Regions from separate parts of the Bacillus sp. MT94 genome, predicted to be linked through region 1. Evidence: riboswitches for the same ligand, from Rfam matches in the RefSeq annotation. Region 1 holds a riboswitch; the other holds the start of a gene.
What was found. A riboswitch is a leader RNA that binds a small molecule or an ion and turns the genes downstream of it on or off. The one in region 1 is predicted to bind cyclic di-AMP.

Region 1 (7,861 bases):
AAATAATAATATTTACATTCATTTAAACGCTTACATTGAAGATTATTACTATTATTTCATCTATTTTCTTTATTTCTCTTTTCTTTTCTTAAAAATGACCTTTTAAATATGAAATAAAAAGAGCGAATGACATGAAGTGCATAGCCTGTTGCACTCAGCATTCGCTCTTTTTTATTCAACCTTTATTCTCCTCTTAAAAATGCACGTAAATTTCTCCCACGAATATAAACTTGTGTCAATTCTGCATGTAGCTGCTCATACTCGGTAATATCCATCTCTAAATACAAAGCATCTTTTGACGGTAATATAATATATGGCCCGGGAAAAAGAGGATCAATCTGAACCAATTCTTGAACTCGCTCTACCGATACTGCCCAACGATTTGCTATATCTCCAAGTAATAGTACCTTCATCATTTCTTCCCCCGCCCTATTCAAAAAATAAAAAAGAAATATTATCACAATTTGTAAACACGACAAACTTAGCTCCAATTGTTTCATAGAGCCTCGCTGGATATCGTTTATTCCTTGTAACAACAGTAATAGGTGCTTGAAAAAAAAAACGAATGTGTTCTGTGAAGAAACTAACGATTGGAAGCTCATCCCCTAGTAAAATGACCTTCTTAATACACTCACAAATACTAGTAAAATCCTGCTCCTTACTACAACTATAAGTCCAATCAAACCCACAATTCCTAACTTCAGCCGCTACCTCTTCATTTGCTGTAAAAATAACTAACTCATGTTGAAATGCAACTAGATCTCTTAAACTATTTACCTTACTTTCTTCTCCAACACAAATAAGTGTTAGTTCCATGTACCTCATCCTCCTTAGTATAAAAGAAATCAAACATAGATTGATATTCCCCTATACTAATCAGATCGATGAAGTGATGTATCCATCATGGCACCGTCCTCTCTCAAGACGCTTACGAAGTTAGCTGTCGGATTCGGGCTTTGAGAGTAGCCCTACTTTCAAATTTGAAAGATTCACCCCTAGTGACACTGCACAAATTGGTTCCTCCGCTCCATATAATTGGACTCAGCGTTTACAAAAAAATATATTCTGGCTGATATATTACTCCTGTATTTTGAAAAAGTAAACAGAAAAAAAGCCAGTTATAAAACTGGCTTTTCACTTATCTATACACGCGTTCTATTCACTTTATACGCAAAATGATTCGTCGGTCCATGACCACTACCAATATTCAATGGCTCTTCAATTGCTATACTAATAAATCGTTTTGCTTCTTGAACAGCATCTTCAATTGAGTATCCTTTCGCAAGTCCTGCTGTAACCGCTGAAGCAAATGTACACCCACTTCCGTGCGTTTGCTTTGAAGGAATTCGCTCGCTTCTAAACTCAATAAATTTTTCTCCATCAAAGAGGAAATCAATTACTTCATTACCTTGATATTCTGCATGTCCGCCCTTCATAAGCACATATTTAGCACCTAATTCGTGCAATACTTTTGCAGCTTCCTTACTATCTTCAACATTATGAATCTCCATCCCAGTTAACACTTCTGCTTCTGGGACATTCGGTGTTATAACAGTTGCTACTGGTAATAAATATTCTTTTAATGCTTGAACTGCTTCTTGCTGTAATAATGATGCACCGCCTTTTGCAATCATAACGGGATCTAGCACAATATTATTCCAGCCAAATTTTTTAATTTGTTCTGCAACAATTTGAATTATTTCACTACTAAATAACATTCCTAGTTTCACTGCATCTGGTGTTAAATCCGTACCAATTGAATTCAGCTGTTCTGTAATACCTTCTAACGGAACAGGATATACCCCTTGAACGCCAAGCGTGTTTTGAGCAGTAATTGCCGTCATAGCCGTCATTCCGTATACACCAAGCTCTTGGAATGTTTTTAAATCTGCCTGAATTCCAGCACCGCCGCCGCTATCAGACCCTGCAATTGTTAAAGCTTTATTCACTTTCATCCCACTCATCCTTTTCTATCCAAAATAGCGATGATAAATCGTTTTTGCTTCGCTTATATCTTTCGTTCCATGTACGAGCACACGGCCATCTTTAAAGGCGACTAACCTCTTGTCTTCAACAGAAAATGATAGTAAATATGGATTTACATTTAAATCATTCACGCGACCTTCCAGCAACTCTTTATATTGTTCAAAATTCATTTCCTCTTTATGAGGTGGTCTAATTTGAACTGTATTTCGCCCGCATAAAACTGCTGTTTTTGATGTGTTCTCTTTATTTAAATACGGATATAATGCATTCTCTCCGCATGAAGAACAATTATGCTGGCGAAGCTTTTGCACATTCATACATGAATACTCATTCTTCCACATATCAAACGATACAAGCCCATCTCGAAGTGATTCGTAATCTTCTACTAACAGTTTAAGAGCTTCTGTTACTTGATGAGAAACGACAAGAGATACAGCAGGTGATATAATACCCGCTGTATCACATGTTGCCCCGCCAAGCGGAATCGACTGCAATAAACATGATAAACATGGTGTTTTACTAGGAATGATTGTGTAAGAAAGACCGTAACTACCTACACATGCACCGTAAATCCATGGAATAGAATATTTTTGTGCTATATCATTCACAATAAAGCGTGTTTCGAAATTATCAGTCGCATCAATAATTACATCAACGTTTGTAACAAGTTCTTCTAGCTCTTCAGCTGTTACATCTTGAACGAGAGCTTTTATTGTTACATCGCTATTAATCTCTTCTAAACGTTTTTTAGCCGCTATAGCTTTTGGGAGATTATTCTTTACGTCGCTCTCTGCATACAATTGTTGTCTTTGTAAATTACTCCAATCTACATAATCACGGTCAACAATTGTTATCTTGCCAACACCCGCTCTTACAAACATCTCTGCATTTGCACTACCTAATGCACCTGCACCGATAATAAGTACATGCTTTTCTCTTATCTTTTGCTGCCCTTCTGCTCCAATTGGAGAAAATAGTTCTTGGCGAGAATATCGATTATTCAACTACGCTCATTCCTTCTAAAGGACTACTTGCAGTTGCACAGCGCTTACGTGCAATACGACCTGCTTCAAATCCTAAACGGCCTGCTTCAATACTTAGTTTCATTGCCTGCGCCATTTTAATAGGATCTTTTGCTCCTGATACAGCTGTATTTAATAACACGCCATCTGCTCCTAATTCCATTGCAAATGCCGCATCAGCTGGGCTACCAATACCAGCATCAACGATAACTGGTACTGTCGCTTGTTCAATAATGAAGCCCAAATTTAATGGATTTACAATACCAAGTCCTGATCCGATTGGAGATGCTCCTGGCATAATCGCATGCACGCCAAGCTCTTGTAATTTACGTGCTAATACAACATCATCAGATGTGTACGGAAGTACGATAAATCCTTCTTCCAGTAACATTTCAGATGCCTTTAACGTTTCTACCGGATCCGGTAATAACGTTCTATCATCACCAATAACTTCTACCTTTATCATGTCACAAAGCCCAGACGCTTTTGCTAATTTTGCAATGCGAACAGCCTCTTCAGCATTTTTTGCCCCTGCTGTATTTGGTAATAACGTATATTTTTTCACATCAAGTTTCTCTAATAAATTAGGTTGCTTTGCATCAAAGATATCCATACGACGTACTGCAAATGTTAAAATTTCAGCTTCAGAAACGTCAATTGCCTTTTGCTGTACGTCAAAATCAGGGAATTTACCTGTACCTAATAAAAGTCTAGAATGAAATGAAAATGGTCCAATGTTCAACATAATCAACCGCCTCCTACGAAAGTTACAATCTCAATTTGATCTCCATCAAAAACAGATGTATCTGTATGATCATCTTTTTGTAAAATATCTTTATTACGCTCTACTACAACAATTCTGTTATCTAACTCTAAATGTGTAAGTAACTCAGCTACTGTTTTTACACTCGCTGGCACTTCAATTTGGTTACCATTAATTTTTAATCTCAAACTTCCATCCCCTCTCTAAACTCTTCTAGAAAGCAATGAATCTAGCAAATGATTCTCTTGCTCTCCTTCTATTAAATCAGCCATATATTGGCCAGAAATAGGACTTAATAAAATACCGTTCCGATAATGGCCCGTGCAAGCATATAAACCTTTTATTTCTTCATGCTCTCCCATATAAGGAGCTTCATGATTCGATTGTGGTCTTAATCCTGCCCATGCGCTTTCCCATTCTGCTTCTTTTAAAGCTGGCAATATTGTATAAGCACGCTCCAATATAGAAGTTATACTTTCTGGCTGCACAGTTTTATTGAACGTATGTGGCTTCATTGTTGCCCCAATTACGTAACGTCCACCGCGCTTTGGAGCAATGTAAAATCTTTCTTGAAAAATAGGTGCTTTTAAAAGTTGTTTTCTACTTCTTACCGCAACCACTTCTCCTTTAACTGGATATGTACCCCAATCGCGGTGAAAATAACTGAGTAACTTCGTGCTCCATGAACCTCCTGCAATAACGACTTTCTCACATGTGACAATACCTTCGCTCGTAAAAATTCCGGTCACTTTATTATTTTCAATACGAATATCAAACACTTCTGTCTGTTCATATATATCAGCACCTGACATTGCCGCAGAATGTGCGAATGCTTTCGTAAGCTCTGGTGCAATAACATGACCGTCTTTCGGATAATATACTGCTCCTATAATAGATTCGGATAGATACGGCTCTTTTTCCCGCACATGGTCTCCCGTTAGAAAATAGGAATCTTCACCTGTTTTTTGCTGCCAATCCATAATGTGAAGAATTCTTTCCTTCTCATCTTCATTTTGAGCAATACGATAAATTCCTTTTTCTTCATATCCAATATCAATACCCGTCTTTTCACGTAAAACTGCTGCAAGTTGTGGAAATATAGCTCGGCTTTCTCTAGCAAGTTCAAATAGCGGATCATACGCATCCCATTCTGCCTGAACACCAAGTAGACCAGCAGCTGCTTTTGAAGCTTCCGATGCAATTCTTTGCTTCTCTACAATCGCTACTTTATGTCCTCTTTCTGCTAGAAAATGTGCAACTGAACTACCAATTACACCACCACCAATAATCGCTACATCATACTTCTCACACATGTTTTTCCGCCCACTTTCTTATTGATTCCTTATAAGATTTCGCTTTGCTATACGGGTCACTACTACTTACAATTCCGGACATAACTGCTATACCGCTTACACCGTTAGTAAGGACATCCACTGCGTTTTCTGGAGTAATTCCTCCAATTGCTGTAATCGGTATAGATAAACACCTTGCAATGTCAGAAATTTCTTCAAGCCCTCTCGCTGGCACACCTTTTTTACAATCTGTCGGAAATACATGACCATAAACGAGTGAATCTGCTCCATTTTTAAATGCTACTATCGCTTCATCTAGCGAATGCACAGAATAACCGACATGCAAATACGAAAACTTTTCTTTCACTGACTTTACATCTGTGCTTCGATACCCTAGTTGAACACGAGGAATATTTAATAAAATTGCAATATCAATTCGATCATTTATGACAATTTTAGAAGCCGGAAAGCCTTCCATTAAAAGACTTTCCACACCTTCATATAACTCCTTCGTACTCTTCTCACGCTCACGAATATGCAAATAATCAATCTCACTCTCAATTTGCATCGCTACATTCACTAACTCTTCGAATGGCATATGGCCATTTGAGATTACGTGGAGCTCATTTTTCATATTCATTCGCCTACTTTAAAATATTTTCGAATAGTTCATCGGCTGGAACGGTTTCTTTCGTCATTCCTTTGTCCTTCAGCCATTTATTTTGTTTCTCCCAAGATTCTTTTGAATCTGATAAAAATGGCTCATCTTTCGTTTCCATCTTCTCTAATAAAATTTTCATACTTTCCTTTTCAACTTCTGGCACAAGTGGGAAGTTTTCTTTTTCTTGATGATTTAATAAAATATTCAATGCTTCATCTGGGTTTTTCTTCATGAAATCATAGCCTTTTTTCGTACCACGTAAGAAAGCTTGCAACGCTTCTTTATCTTTTTTCAACGTTTTATCACCTGTTACAAACACAAGTTCATGATAGTTCGGTACTCCGTAATCAGCTGGATTAAAGTAAGCTGGTTCATGGCCTTCATGACGCATAACCGGTACTTCATGATTAATGTATGCCCCTGTTACCGCATCCACTTTTTTCGTAATTAAGGCTGGTACTAAATCAAATCCAACATCAACTACTTTCACTGTATCAGGATTACCACCAGCTTCTTTTACCATCGTTTTTAAATACATCCCACTTAAAGGTGTTCCAGAATATCCTACTGTTTTTCCTTCTAAATCTTTCGGTGATTGAATACCCGCTGATTTCAGCGATACGACATGATTTAATGGTGAACGTACGACAGCCCCAATTGATTTCACTGGAATTTGCTCATTTGCTCTTGCCATAACAACATCTGGCTGATAATACAAGCCAACTGTCACCTTCCCTGCTGCTGCCAATGTTAATGGATCAGTCGGATTAGAAGGGAATTTAATATTTACCTTTACACCTTCTTCTTTAAAGTATCCTTTTTCAATTGCTGCATAAATAAAGCTATGTACCGCATTTGGATACCAATCTAACATGACTGTTATTTCTTTCTCTTTTTTACTTTTTTCTGATGCTGAATTACTCGAACATCCTGTAATCATTGCAATTAATAATGTAAACACAAAGATGCGCTTTAAAAATTTCATGAATGCTTCCTCCAACTAATGAATTTCTTTTCTAATATGGAAATAAGTACGACGAAGAAAATAGCTAATAATGATAACAATACAATGGGTGCAAATACGCCAGCTCCATCTAACTGCGTCATCATTCTCTTACTGAAATATCCAAGTCCAGCTTGTGCACCGAGCCATTCTCCAATTGCTGCTCCGATAACACTAAGCGGAACTGCAATTTTTAAAGCTGAGAAAAAATAAGGAAGAGCAGACGGCAACTTTAATTTAAGAAAAATATCTCTTTTCGTTGCTCCATATGTAACTAAGAGCTCCTCCCATTCTTTTTTTGTACTACGCAGTCCATCATACGTATTGACCGCAATCGGGAAAAACGTAATTAAAACTGTGACAACAACCTTACTCCAAATTGTGTATCCAAACCATAAAACAAATAGCGGAGCAAGCGCAGTAATCGGAATCGTTTGTGAAGCAACTAATAATGGATAAAATGCTCTTTCCATCCATGTACTCGCATTCATTAACATCGCTAGCCCTACACCTAATACGATAGAAATAACAACACCTATTAAAACGACGTATAACGTTGCAGGTAAATGAACCGTAAATAATATGTCTTTTAGTTTCCATATCTTCATTACAATCGCAGACGGTGACGGTAAAATGTACATCTCATCTACAATTCTTGCTCCTATTTCCCACACAGCTAGTAAAATACTAGAAAGTGTAATAGCAGGAACTAATTCTTTCAATCGGTTCATCACACAAGTACCTGCCTTTGTAACATACTAAGAAGCTCATCTTTCAGCGCTAATACTTCCGGTTTATATAAATCTTTTCGTGTTCTGTTATGATCAAGTGGTACAATCCGCTCAGTCAAAGTCGTTATCGGCTGCTGTTCCACTACTAAAACTCGGTTCGAAAGAAATAACGCTTCTTCAACATCATGAGTAATGAATAAAATTGTTTTTTCCCACTCTTGCCATTGTTCAAACAGCCATTCTTGCAAAGAGGCCTTCGTTAAAGCATCTAACGCGCTAAACGGTTCATCTAATAACAATATCTCCCCGCCCGTTAACAAAGTTCGGATAAAAGATACGCGTTGCCTCATACCACCAGATAAATCTTTCGGATGTTTTGTCTCATATCCTTGTAAACCAAATT
Region 2 (12,239 bases), on a different contig from region 1:
AATAGAGAACGTTCTCACCGTGATCCATGTATGAACCACCTCTCTCGTATTGCTACAGTACTTACTTATCGTCACAAAACATTTTATTATTTTTCATATGTGTTTAGTACGAATAACATTGTATAAATTTTCTATTTCATCGAAATTCTCACATTCACATAGTGAATATATTACTTAAAAATATTATTCATTTTAAACTAAACAACATGCGTAAATATGAAATTTCGTTTTGTTTTCATATATGTTTTGTACTGTAAGGTCATTTAAACACAGCTGTTTATATAACGTAAAGAAGTATTTTCATTCCCTTTATTTTCAAGCTTTCATGTCCTTATTTCAAAATATAATCCGATTCACTTTATCGATTGAAATATCTATATATCACAACAGAAAACACTACTTGCAAATAACCGATAAAATTATATTAATATAATTTTTAAATCCGTATGCAATTATGCATAGCATATACACAAAAAGGATAGCTTCATTTTCACGAAGCTATCCTTCAAAAATCTTCTTATTTTTTCAAATGATATGGAACTGTCGTAATAACAACATTTCTTTTATAAAGTAAATACGCACGTATGAGTAAACTGGATTGATTATGAAGAATGTTATGCCAACCTTTTTTCGGAATGAACTGTGGTATAACGACCGTAACGCGGTAATTCGATTCACTTGCCTTATACTGCACTGTATCAATGAATTTCGTTAGCGGCTGAATAATACTTCTATAATGAGAATGTAATGTAACAAGCCTTACTTCAGGTTGCCACACCTTCCATTTCTCTTCAAATTTCTTTTCCTCTTCTCTGTCAAAAGCAACATATACAGCGATAACTTGATCTGCAGAAAGAGATTTCGCATAGTTCAATGAATTTTCTACTACATGCGTCATACCTGCTACAGGAACGACAATTACATTCCCCTCAATTGGAATAAGAGGTTCACAAGTTTTTAAACTTAATTGATCACCCACTGCATCATAATGCTTCTTAATTCGATGAAACAAGAAGATAATAGCAGGTAAGAAAATAAGAATCGACCAAACTTGTGCAAATTTAGTTAAAAAGAACATGCTCATTACGATAAAACTAATAACTGCACCTATTAAATTAACCGTTAATTTTAAAGCCCATCCTTCAGGTTTTTCGCGAAGCCACTTTAATACCATCCCTGTTTGAGAAAGTGTAAATGGAATAAATACACCTACTGCATATAACGGAATTAAATGTTCTGTTTGTCCTTGGAAAGCTACAATTAAAATAATCGAAGCAACTCCAAGTATTATAATACCGTTTGAGTAACCTAGACGGTCTCCTCTAATCGTAAACATTCTCGGTATGAATTTATCTTTTGCAAGGTTAACCGCTAATAAAGGAAATGCAGAATAACCTGTATTAGCAGCAAGAATTAATATTAAAGCTGTTGTACCTTGTATGAAATAGTACATGAAATTACGTCCAAATGTTTGTTCAGCAATTTGAGAAACAACTGTTACTTCTTTACTCGGAGTCACTCCGTAATAATAAGCTAAAAATACAATTCCTGAAAATAACACAGCAAGTAATGCACCCATTGCAAGCAATGTTTTTGCAGCATTGTTTGGCGCAGGATCTTTAAAGTTCGGAATTGCATTTGAAATTGCTTCAACACCTGTTAAAGCAGAACTACCTGATGCAAATGCTCTTAGTAATAAAAATAAACTAATCCCTGCAACTGGTGTACCAATCGGCGCATGTAAAGTGGGTGAAACATGACCAGTTAAAATATTATATATGCCCACACCAATTAATATAAATAGTGCTAAAACGAATAAATAAACAGGATATGCTAAAACGGAAGCTGACTCCGTTACTCCCCTTAAATTTAATATCGTAATTAATATAACAAATATAACCGCAATAATTACGTTGTGTGCATGTAAGCTAGGAAACGCAGACGTAATTGCATCTGTACCAGCGGACACACTTACCGCAACAGTTAAAATATAGTCAACTAATAAAGACCCTCCAGCAATTAAGCCTGGATTCATCCCTAAATTTTCTTTTGATACAACATACGCTCCCCCGCCATGCGGATAAGCAAAAATAATTTGACGATAAGATAAAATAAGGGCTGTCAATAATACTAATACCCCAACAGCGATCGGAATGGAATACCAATAAGCGATCGCTCCAACACCTGCTAAAGCAATTAAAATTTGCTCTGGACCGTAAGCAACTGATGACAATGCGTCAGAAGATAAAATAGCTAAAGCTTTCGTTTTATTAAGCTTTTGTTCTCCAAGCTCTGTTGATTTTAACGGTCTTCCAATTAAAAATCTTTTAATAGATGAAACCAATGCTGTCCACTCTCCAATAATTTTGTACGAACTTTTCTGCTTGTTGCAGCCAGTAAACTATTTACTCAGAAAACAAAAAATGTCTACAAGCCATAGCGAAATAGACTTGTAGACATTATTTTTTTTGTCGCACAAGCTCCACCTTCCTTCTCAATATAACGCTTACGAGGTTAGCTGTCGGATTCGGGCCTATGAGTAGCCCTACCTTTTTTAAGGATTCACCCCATCGGATTATGTACTAATCCGTAAAAACGGGTCCCCCGTACCATGCGGTTTCAGCGATTTAGAAAATTGAAACTGTGGATTATAATACTCCTTTATTTTCAAAAAGTAAACAAAAATTTTTAATAAGAAAAAAATTAAAATGATTGTGCATAATCCACTGAGAAATATACATAATGAATACTAAAAAATCCGCAAAGGAGACCCATATGTCTAAAGAAAAGAAGCCTATTTTTTCCGATTCATATTTAGATGCAGTAGCAAATGAAATTAATCAGTTATATGGTAAACGTGAACAGGAAATAAATTTGACAGATAGAACGAAAAGAAATAAATAATTTGTCATACAAAAAAATAAAAAAGATAGCAATACACTTATATATTGCTATCTTTTTTATTTTTTCATACATCTAATTCTATTACAGATTTGTTAAAGGTCATCTCTTCATACACCTTTAAATTTTGATATATAGATTCTAATAATGGTGCCGCTATAGAAAATTTCTCTGCTACATCCAGTAAATATCCTTGCAAGTGCTTCCCTTCAATAAACGACCCCTTTTCCATATCACGTTGCATTGATGACTTCATATCATACGAAATTTTATCAATCGTTTTCATATGTTCCTGGGCAATATTAGCCTTTACTGGAGCTCCTAATACTCTCATGATTTGTACAGATTCCTCAAACACATTACGGATAAAATCACGGCCGCCTTCACTTTCACGGATTGGTCCAATTGGTGCACGCATTAACGTTGTCACACCTGACATTACAGTAATAAATAAATATTTATGCCACATATCTTGCGTAATATTTTCACTTAAAACAAAACTAGATTTCGTACCTGAAAATGCTTTAGAAATATGCTTTACTCTCTCTGAATTTTGAGACTTAATTTCTCCAAACACAAGTCTGTTGGCAGCGCTAGTTTGTACAATTTCTCCTTGATTGTTTAACGTCGTCTCGATAAAGCATAAACCGCCAATTACTTTTTCTTCGCCGAATTCTTTTTGTAATAGCGATAAATGAGCGATACCATTTAACAATGGAATGATTACAGTATTTTCGCCAACAAACGGCTTCAAATCTTGAATTGCCTCGTTTAAGTGATACGCTTTTGTTGAAAATAAAATGACATCAAATGGAGAAGTTCGCTCTTCTTTCGTTATTAATTTCGGTCGGAAGGAAAAATCCCCGTTAACACTTCGGATTACAAGTCCTCTTTCCTCTAATTGTTTTTTCCGTTTACTACGAACAAGAAACGTGACATCTTCTCCCTTCTCGACTAATCTGCCACCAAAAAATCCTCCGACTCCACCAGCGCCTAATACTAAAATCCGCATACAGCATCCCCCTTTTCAAAATACAATTTTATAACTTTTAGTATACATAACATTATACATGTTCCCTGATAAATAAGCTGAATTTTCACTCTCAATTGAGTATAAAAGAGTGGTTATTTTCAAATAAATTTGGGCATGTTGTTTCTATAGCATATATGGAAAGGACACAATGTAGATGGAGGCAATACAATCAATTGAGGAAAAAGGTGTAGCAACAGCTATATTCCAATTTATATTCCCGTTTTCGTTTAAAGCTGGATATGAACAAAATATGTTCCCTTTCTTACAAAAAAACGATTTTTGTCCTTTTCGGCTCGATCATCTCGATGATGAAAATACATATTATGGGGAGTTTAAAGTTTCACATCAAAATATGGAAGCATACTATCTTTCATTTACAAATAAAATTCTCTTTCCTCATTCAGAGCATCAAAAGGGCTTGCAACGTTATTCAAAGGACCTTAACTTAACTGGACATTTAACAACAAACCTTATTTCAATTCCATTCAAGATACACTCTATTGATGTAACACTTTGTCCTTATGAACTTGGCTTCTTAACAATTCGAACAGAAGTAAACACTGCTCCAAACATGACTTTATCTGAAGCAATCGAATTCGCTGCTCGCTTCCGTGTACTTGAAACTAAAAATGATACAAATGAGACTATTTGTATTGAATGTAACGGAAAGAAGTATTCCCAAGTTGAAAAATTCATTTTTGGTTATTTATTTCATGGTGTAACTGATTTCTTTGAAAAGAAGAGATTAAGAAGTTCATACTTTCAAACCTTCCCTTTCTTTGAAGACCAAAGAATGTACGTTCAAACTTTATTGTCACTAAAAGAAGGTATGGAACTTAATGAAGTAGATGTTTATCGTACTTCTAGTCTTTCCGGATTAACAAGTGATGGTAAGCCCTATGTGAGTGCAAATAACCTTCCTTACATTCATGACTATTTAAAAAAACACGCTTACCAGAGATGGGCTCCAAATCGTTATTTCATAATGGAAGAACATATTTTTACATGTGTAACAAATGATGGAGAACGCGAAATCTCTAAACTTGCTAGTCAAATGTTCGGAGAATTTTATTACGCTTTATTATTAAACCTATTTCATAAAATTGTTTTATTAAAAATGGCAAACGCCTATGCTGAGCTAAACATTGAACAAGATACTAATGAAATAGAGAAATTAATTTATTCGATCAATTCGTTCACTGCTAATTATTTTTCTTTAGAATTAGTATCCCAATCACAAAGTGAAGATATTTTCTTTCGCTTAAGAAAACTTTTTAATATTGAGGTTCTATACTCGAATGCGAAACAAAATCTTGATAGTTTGTTTAAATATCAAGAAAATGTCGCCTCTAAAAAAGATAGCCTTTTATTATTAATTTTAACGCTCTACTCTGTAGTGGGCCAAATGTTAGGGTTTACTATGATCGACCTTTTAAGAAACACCGATTCAAACAAAATATCGTCACCTCTTGAGTTTTTCGCTCTATTAATTGCGATTAGCGGCATTGTCATTTCACTTATTTTAGGAGCCCAAAGTTTATACCAATGGGGTCTACAGCATAAACAAAGAAAAGCTTGGGTAAAACAAACGGTACTGTCTGCTGTAAAAGAAAAAGAGGATAAAAACTAAAGAAGGTTATTTTCAAATTCTTGGTGTGCTACAGTAAGTGAAATTTTTATCAGCGATTTTTAAGATATATCAGCGATTTTTTAAATATATCGACTTACCGACAAAAAACGACAAATGACAGGACTGGATAATAAAAAAAGGGTACTCCAAAATAAAACTTGGAGTACCTTTTTATTATACGAATTCAGCTTACTTCCCTGCTTCGATTTTCTCTAATGCAGCAGCTACTTGTTCTTCAGTTAATTCATGTTGTATTACATAGCGGTTACGTGGACTTACACGACATTCATGAGAACATGCACGTAAATATTTCGCTTCGTTTTCTTCAGAACATAAAATTTTCTTATTACATTCTGGATTTGAACAGTTTACATAGCGCTCACATGGTTCACCTGTAAAGTGATCTTTACCAACGATAACATGTTCTTTTTGGTTTACTGGAACAGCGATACGTTCATCAAACACGTAACATTGCCCATCCCAAAGCTCACCTTGTACTTCTGGATCTTTTCCGTACGTTACAATTCCGCCGTGAAGCTGACTTACATCTTCATAACCTTCACGAACTAACCAACCAGAGAATTTCTCACAACGAATTCCACCTGTACAGTATGTTAAAATCTTTTTACCTTCAAGTGTTTCTTTGTTTTCTCTAATCCAATCTGGTAATTCACGGAATGATTCGATATCAGGTTTAATCGCGCCTTTGAAGTGTCCTAAATCAAACTCATAATCATTTCGTGCATCAATGATAACTGTATCTTCTTGTTTCATTGCCTCATAAAAATCTTTTGGCTCTAAATACTTCCCAGTTATTTCGTGTGGGTTAATGTCATCTTCTAGACGAAGTGTAACTAATTCTGGACGAGGACGTACGTGCATTTTCTTGAATGCATGCCCTTCTTCTTCATCTATTTTAAATACGATACCATCAAAACGTGGATCATTATTCATTGCTTCCATGTATTTCTCTGTTTGCTCTACAGTTCCAGAACAAGTTCCGTTAATACCTTCTTTTGCTACAAGAATTCTTCCTTTTAATTCAAGTGAATTACAAAATGCTAAATGCTCTGCAGCAAATTCTTCTGGGTTTTCAATTGTTGTGTACATGTAATATAGTAATACTCTGTATGGTTTTGTAGTTGCCAATGTATTTCTACCACCTATCTAATTTTTAAAATCATGTATAAGTTAACGTTCATATCAAAACATATATAATAAGAAAATGAATCCCATTTTCTTTTCTTTATACTATTTTCTATCAGTTAACAAAAATAAAAAACAAGATTACACATCATAACACTATGGTTATGTTGTAATCCCAATATATTATATATCATACAATTGCAATTCCATCAATTAATATGCTGTATTATCAGCTTTATGTTCACATAAATTTCAAAAACAGCCCTTTAATTCACTATGTTTCCCCATGTCATCACACCATAAACTCCCAATTCATTTTACATTATCACACCATCCATTGCATAAAGGCATATAATTTGCATTAAGGAAACTTTCGTGTTCAAATGAAATTATCACATAACATATTTAAATGTATTGAAATAATGAGTAAGAATAAATACAATAATTTCATCAAGTTAACATTTTAAAGGGGAAAACTACTATGAATAAAGATATAACAAAAGATAAACATCTCCCTTCTGAAAGTACAACTGTACAATCAGCTCACTTAGCTTTAAGTGGAGAAACAAAAGGCTGGAAAAGACTGTTACCATTTTTAGGACCCGCTTTTATCGCGTCCGTTGCTTATATTGATCCTGGCAACTTTGCTACAAATATCGCAGCTGGTTCACAATATGGATATTTACTATTATGGGTAATACTTGCTTCTAACTTAATGGCTGTATTAATCCAAACTTTATCAGCTAAATTAGGAATTGCTACAGGAAACAATTTACCCGAAATAGCTCGTGAAAACTTTCCAAAGCCTGTGTCTATCGGCTTATGGATACAAGGTGAACTAGTTATTATGGCTACAGATTTAGCGGAATTTATTGGAGCTGCTTTGGGGCTTTACTTACTATTTGGAATCCCGATGCTACCTGCCGCTTTAATTACTGCAGCCGGATCATTTATTATTCTTGAGTTTCAACGTAGAGGATTTCGTCCACTAGAAGCTATTATTACAGGAATGATTTTCATTGTAGTAATCGCTTTTGGGATTCAAGTTTTTTATGCAAAACCAGAATTAAGTCCCCTTCTTTCAGGACTATTTATTCCAAAATTCCAAGGTGTAGACAGTATATTACTTGCAGCAGGAATTTTAGGTGCAACAGTTATGCCGCATGCAATATACTTGCATTCTGCATTAACACAACGCCGCGTGGTCGGAACAACTGACGAACAAAAGAAAAAGATTTTTCGTTTCGAATTTATCGATATTATTATTGCAATGGTTATTGCTGGAGCAATTAATGCAAGTATGTTAATTGTTGCTGCTGCACTATTTTTTAAAAACGGCTTGCACGTTGAAGATTTAGATGTTGCTTACACTCAATTTACCAATTTAGTAGGTCCTGTATCAGCTGCATTATTTGGAATTGGACTTTTATCAGCAGGACTATCTAGCTCTTCTGTCGGTACAATGTCGGGTGATATTATTATGCAAGGTTTCATTCGCATGCATATTCCGTTATACTTACGCCGATTTATTACAATGATTCCACCATTAGTTATTATCGCTTTAGGTGTAAATCCAACTTACGCTCTAGTCATGAGCCAAGTCGTCTTATCATTCGGTATTGCATTTGCGCTAGTACCACTTATTATGTTTACAAGTAACAAAAAGATTATGGGTGCACTCGTTAACCACCGTATAACAACATTTATCGCTTGGATAATTGCAGCACTCGTTATCATTTTAAATATCTTCTTACTGTATCAAACATTTGTAGGATAATGAAAAAGGGTATTCCAATTTTAATTTGGAATACCCTTTTTGGATGAAATGATTTTCTTCTAGTTACCACTTATGTATGTCCCTCTTTCCGGCATCATGACACCATTTTCAGTTCGAAAGTAAAGTGGCAATCCTTCCGCAAAAAACATACTTACCTTGGACGGATCTTGCCTTTGATGATGAATATGTAAATGCGGCTCACTTGAACTTCCTGAGTTACCGACTTGAGCAAGAACTTCTCCCTCTCTTACACGTTGTCCTTCTTTCACTTTAATTGACCCTTTCTTTAAATGGGCAAGAATTAAAAATGTGCCTGTTTCATCTAGTCGTAAATAAATATGATTCCCAGCCATTGACTGAAAATTATCCGATCCCGGAACTAAATCTTGTTCATTATTATTAATTGATACCACCGTCCCAGAAGCTGGTGCCATTACTTTCGCTCCATATATTCCGTAATCCTCTAACTTACTACTTTTCACTTCAGCAGGTGGAATGAGAATATCATATGCCCACCTTTCATTTGGTTTTATAACGTGATAGTTCGTTTCTAACCGATCACCACCCCAACCTATTAATACCCGTTCATTCAAAGGAAAACGAACTACTGTTTTAGGACTCATAGATTGTATATCTGCTGGATAAGCAATTCTACCTATATTAGCAAACCAACCGACAGGCCAAGCTCCAATGATAGAAAACAGAATGATTAAAAATAGCGTTCTATCTATCCGCTTTCTAAAAATGCCTTTCCAAAAAAATATTATTACTGATCCTATCAAGAGGAAAACTGAAATAAAACTAAAAGCCTGAATACTCCACCAAACAAAAACTGATGTAACACCATTAGCTACATAAACTAAGATCCAACTTATAATTAAAAAAGAAACTATAATTACTAATAAAAATTTCTTCCACATGTCGCATCCCTACTCTCATATCCTTCTTCTCAATGATACAAAGTAAAAATTACGACATATAAAAGAAATACTTACGACTTTCTTACTTTTTTATACTGCGGTAATTTCACAGTAAAAACTGTTTCTTTATCGTTACTACGTACAGTGATATCCCCTTGATGGAGATCGGCTATACTTTTTGAAATTGCAAGTCCTATTCCTTTCCCGCCCGTATGAGAACTACGTGATTTTTCACTACGATAAAACTTCTCAAAAATGTAAGGAAGGTCCTCTTTCGGAATGCATTGTCCAAAATTTTTAATTTCTACTTCAACATTCATTGTTTTATTGAAAATTTCAATTGCAATTCCCTTTCCATCTCTCCCGTACATAATACTATTACCTATTACATTTTCAAATAGTCTCACTATAAGTGTCACATCAACTTCTACATGTAGCACTTCATCACTTTTAATATAAAAGCTCATATTGGCATCATCTAATTGTGGTACAAAGTCAATCATGATTTGTTCAATTAATGCTTTCATATCTACTTCATCTTTATGTAATTCAATCTCTCTATAATTTATTTGACAGTATTCTAATAAATCATCTACTTGATTTTTTAATTCATAACTTTTTCGCTTTAATATACTTACATACTGTTCACATTCTTCTCCATTCGAATGGAGTTTATTTCCTAACAGGTCCGCATAACCGATTAAAGATGTTACTGGCGTTCGTAAGTCATGAGAAATATTACTAATCATTTCATTTTTCATTTCCTGTGATTTTTTTTCATTTTCAATAGACTCTTTTAAGCTTTTCGCCATTCTATTAACATTTGCTGCTAGTTCACCAATCTCGTCATTTTTCAAAATAGGTATATGTATTTCAAAATTACCGTCACTTATTTCCTTCACGTTCTTGTTAATTTGAGACAACCTTTTCATCAGTGTTTTTGTCATTAATGCAAAGTATGTTGTAGTAAAAATCAAAAAAACTATAAAATATAAAAATGAATATTTTTCCTCTAAAACATTAACCTGACTATATATATTTCCAACCAAAATTTGAAACACTATTATACTTACAGTTGCTAACAAGATGCTACATATGAATGCGATAAAAAACTTAGCTCTAATACCTTGTAATGATTTAATCTTCAAATTTATATCCGACTCCCCAAACATTTTGAATAAACTTCGGTTCTTTTGGATTCTCTTCAATTTTATTTCTCAATCTTGCAATATGAACCATTACTGTATTATTATTTTCATAGGCTCTTTCGTTCCAAACGCTCTCATATATTTCTTCAATTGTGAACACACGATTCCTTGCAGCTGCCATTAAGTGTAAAATATCATATTCAGTTTTCGTAAGATTCATTGTTTCTCCATATAACATTACAGTTCTCGACGCTTCATCTATTTCTAAACCTCTAATATTTATTTTCTTTTCCATTACTTGGACAGCATTTTGGTTGAAATATGTATACCTTCTTAATTGAGCTTTCACTCTTGCGATAAATTCAATTGTACTGAACGGCTTCACAATATAATCATCTGCCCCAGTACTAAATCCAATTACCTTATCGACATCCGATGATTTCGCGCTTAAAAACATAATTGGTAAACTATGTTTCTCTCTAATCCTTCTACACAATTCTATCCCATCCATTTGTGGCATCATAATATCCAAAATAGCAAGTTGAATACTGTTATTATTTATTATTTCTAAAGCCTCTTCTCCGTTATGAGCACTAAAAACTTTAAAACCTTCTTGCATTAGATTCACTTTTATAAATTGAACAATATCTTGATCATCATCTACAATTAAAATTGAATTTTTCTCCATATACAAACCTCTTTTTGAAATATATTCCACAATCAATTTTATCATAAATTAAAACTATACTCCCCTCTTGAATAATCTTTATTTTCAGACTAGATTATATAATAACAACACATTCTAGTTTCAAAAGAAATGGAGTGAAAGCATGTTTCCTATATTGAAAACAGACCGACTCATTTTAAGAGAACTTACCGAAGAAGATGCACCGCGTATACTACAATGCTTTTCTAATACTAATGTACTGCGCTATTATGGCCAAAAACCGTTACAAGATATTGATCAAGTGAAGCAAATCATTCATAATTTTAAGTTGAGTTACAATGCAAGAAGCGGTATAAAATGGGGAATCGAATTAAAAGACACGAAAGAACTCATTGGTACCATTGGTTTTCACGATTGGTCTTCTGAGCATAAACGAGCCAATATAAGTTATGCCTTTTTGCCTGAACACTGGGGAAAAGGATATGCGACTGAAGCTGTTTCTGAGGTTATATCATACGGTTTCCATACGATTCATTTAAAGCGGATTGGAGCAATTGTATTTCTTGAAAATGAAGCTTCCAATAAAGTACTATTAAAATTAGGCTTTGAAAAAGAAGGCGTTCTAAAAAATTATATGTATCAAGATGATGTCCCATATGATACGAATTTTTACGCTTTATTAAAATCGGTTTAATAGAATTCATGTGTAAAAAACTTGTTTTAGTACACTAGATATAGGTAGTGAATTTTTAATGAAGGATGCTAAGTACTATACATTATAAAACATTAAAAAAGGGCTATGAGTAAACTTTTACTCATGCCCCTTTTTATGTTCTTTTTCTGTTTTCGCAATGCTTTTGGAATATGTACGCAAAAGGCTCACTTTCCATTTAATCCCCCGTCATCGCATATGCTCTAGAACGAAATTCCCCACAAACATACCGAAACTCAAAAATACCACACTTCCCCTTATCCTTATCTGGATTACGAAGGTTTTGAAACACAGGGGAGTTTCGA

Region 2: another riboswitch for cyclic di-AMP. It lies ahead of AC1Q51_RS00640 (APC family permease); the one in region 1 lies ahead of AC1Q51_RS15050 (hypothetical protein).

The regions. Positions count from the first base shown of each region.
Region 1 is NZ_JBXAEZ010000003.1:647,527-655,387, forward strand. It holds gene AC1Q51_RS15040 (hypothetical protein) at 57-179, opposite strand; gene AC1Q51_RS15045 (hypothetical protein) at 183-416, opposite strand; gene AC1Q51_RS15050 (hypothetical protein) at 430-816, opposite strand; cyclic di-AMP (ydaO/yuaA leader) riboswitch at 910-1,057, opposite strand; gene thiD (bifunctional hydroxymethylpyrimidine kinase/phosphomethylpyrimidine kinase) at 1,143-1,955, opposite strand; gene thiF (thiazole biosynthesis adenylyltransferase ThiF) at 1,971-2,990, opposite strand; gene thiG (thiazole synthase) at 2,983-3,753, opposite strand; gene thiS (sulfur carrier protein ThiS) at 3,756-3,959, opposite strand; gene thiO (glycine oxidase ThiO) at 3,975-5,084, opposite strand; gene tenI (thiazole tautomerase TenI) at 5,077-5,697, opposite strand; gene AC1Q51_RS15085 (ABC transporter substrate-binding protein) at 5,708-6,709, opposite strand; gene AC1Q51_RS15090 (ABC transporter permease) at 6,706-7,458, opposite strand; gene AC1Q51_RS15095 (ABC transporter ATP-binding protein) at 7,458-7,861, opposite strand, start outside.
Region 2 is NZ_JBXAEZ010000001.1:127,407-139,645, reverse strand. It holds gene AC1Q51_RS00640 (APC family permease) at 518-2,344, opposite strand; cyclic di-AMP (ydaO/yuaA leader) riboswitch at 2,489-2,635, opposite strand; gene AC1Q51_RS00635 (hypothetical protein) at 2,776-2,904, shown strand; gene panE (2-dehydropantoate 2-reductase) at 2,969-3,913, opposite strand; gene AC1Q51_RS00625 (hypothetical protein) at 4,089-5,564, shown strand; gene trhO (oxygen-dependent tRNA uridine(34) hydroxylase TrhO) at 5,754-6,713, opposite strand; gene AC1Q51_RS00615 (Nramp family divalent metal transporter) at 7,192-8,487, shown strand; gene AC1Q51_RS00610 (M23 family metallopeptidase) at 8,547-9,407, opposite strand; gene AC1Q51_RS00605 (sensor histidine kinase) at 9,479-10,579, opposite strand; gene AC1Q51_RS00600 (response regulator transcription factor) at 10,545-11,243, opposite strand; gene AC1Q51_RS00595 (GNAT family N-acetyltransferase) at 11,386-11,916, shown strand; partial or broken gene AC1Q51_RS00590 (hypothetical protein) at 12,009-12,239, opposite strand, start outside.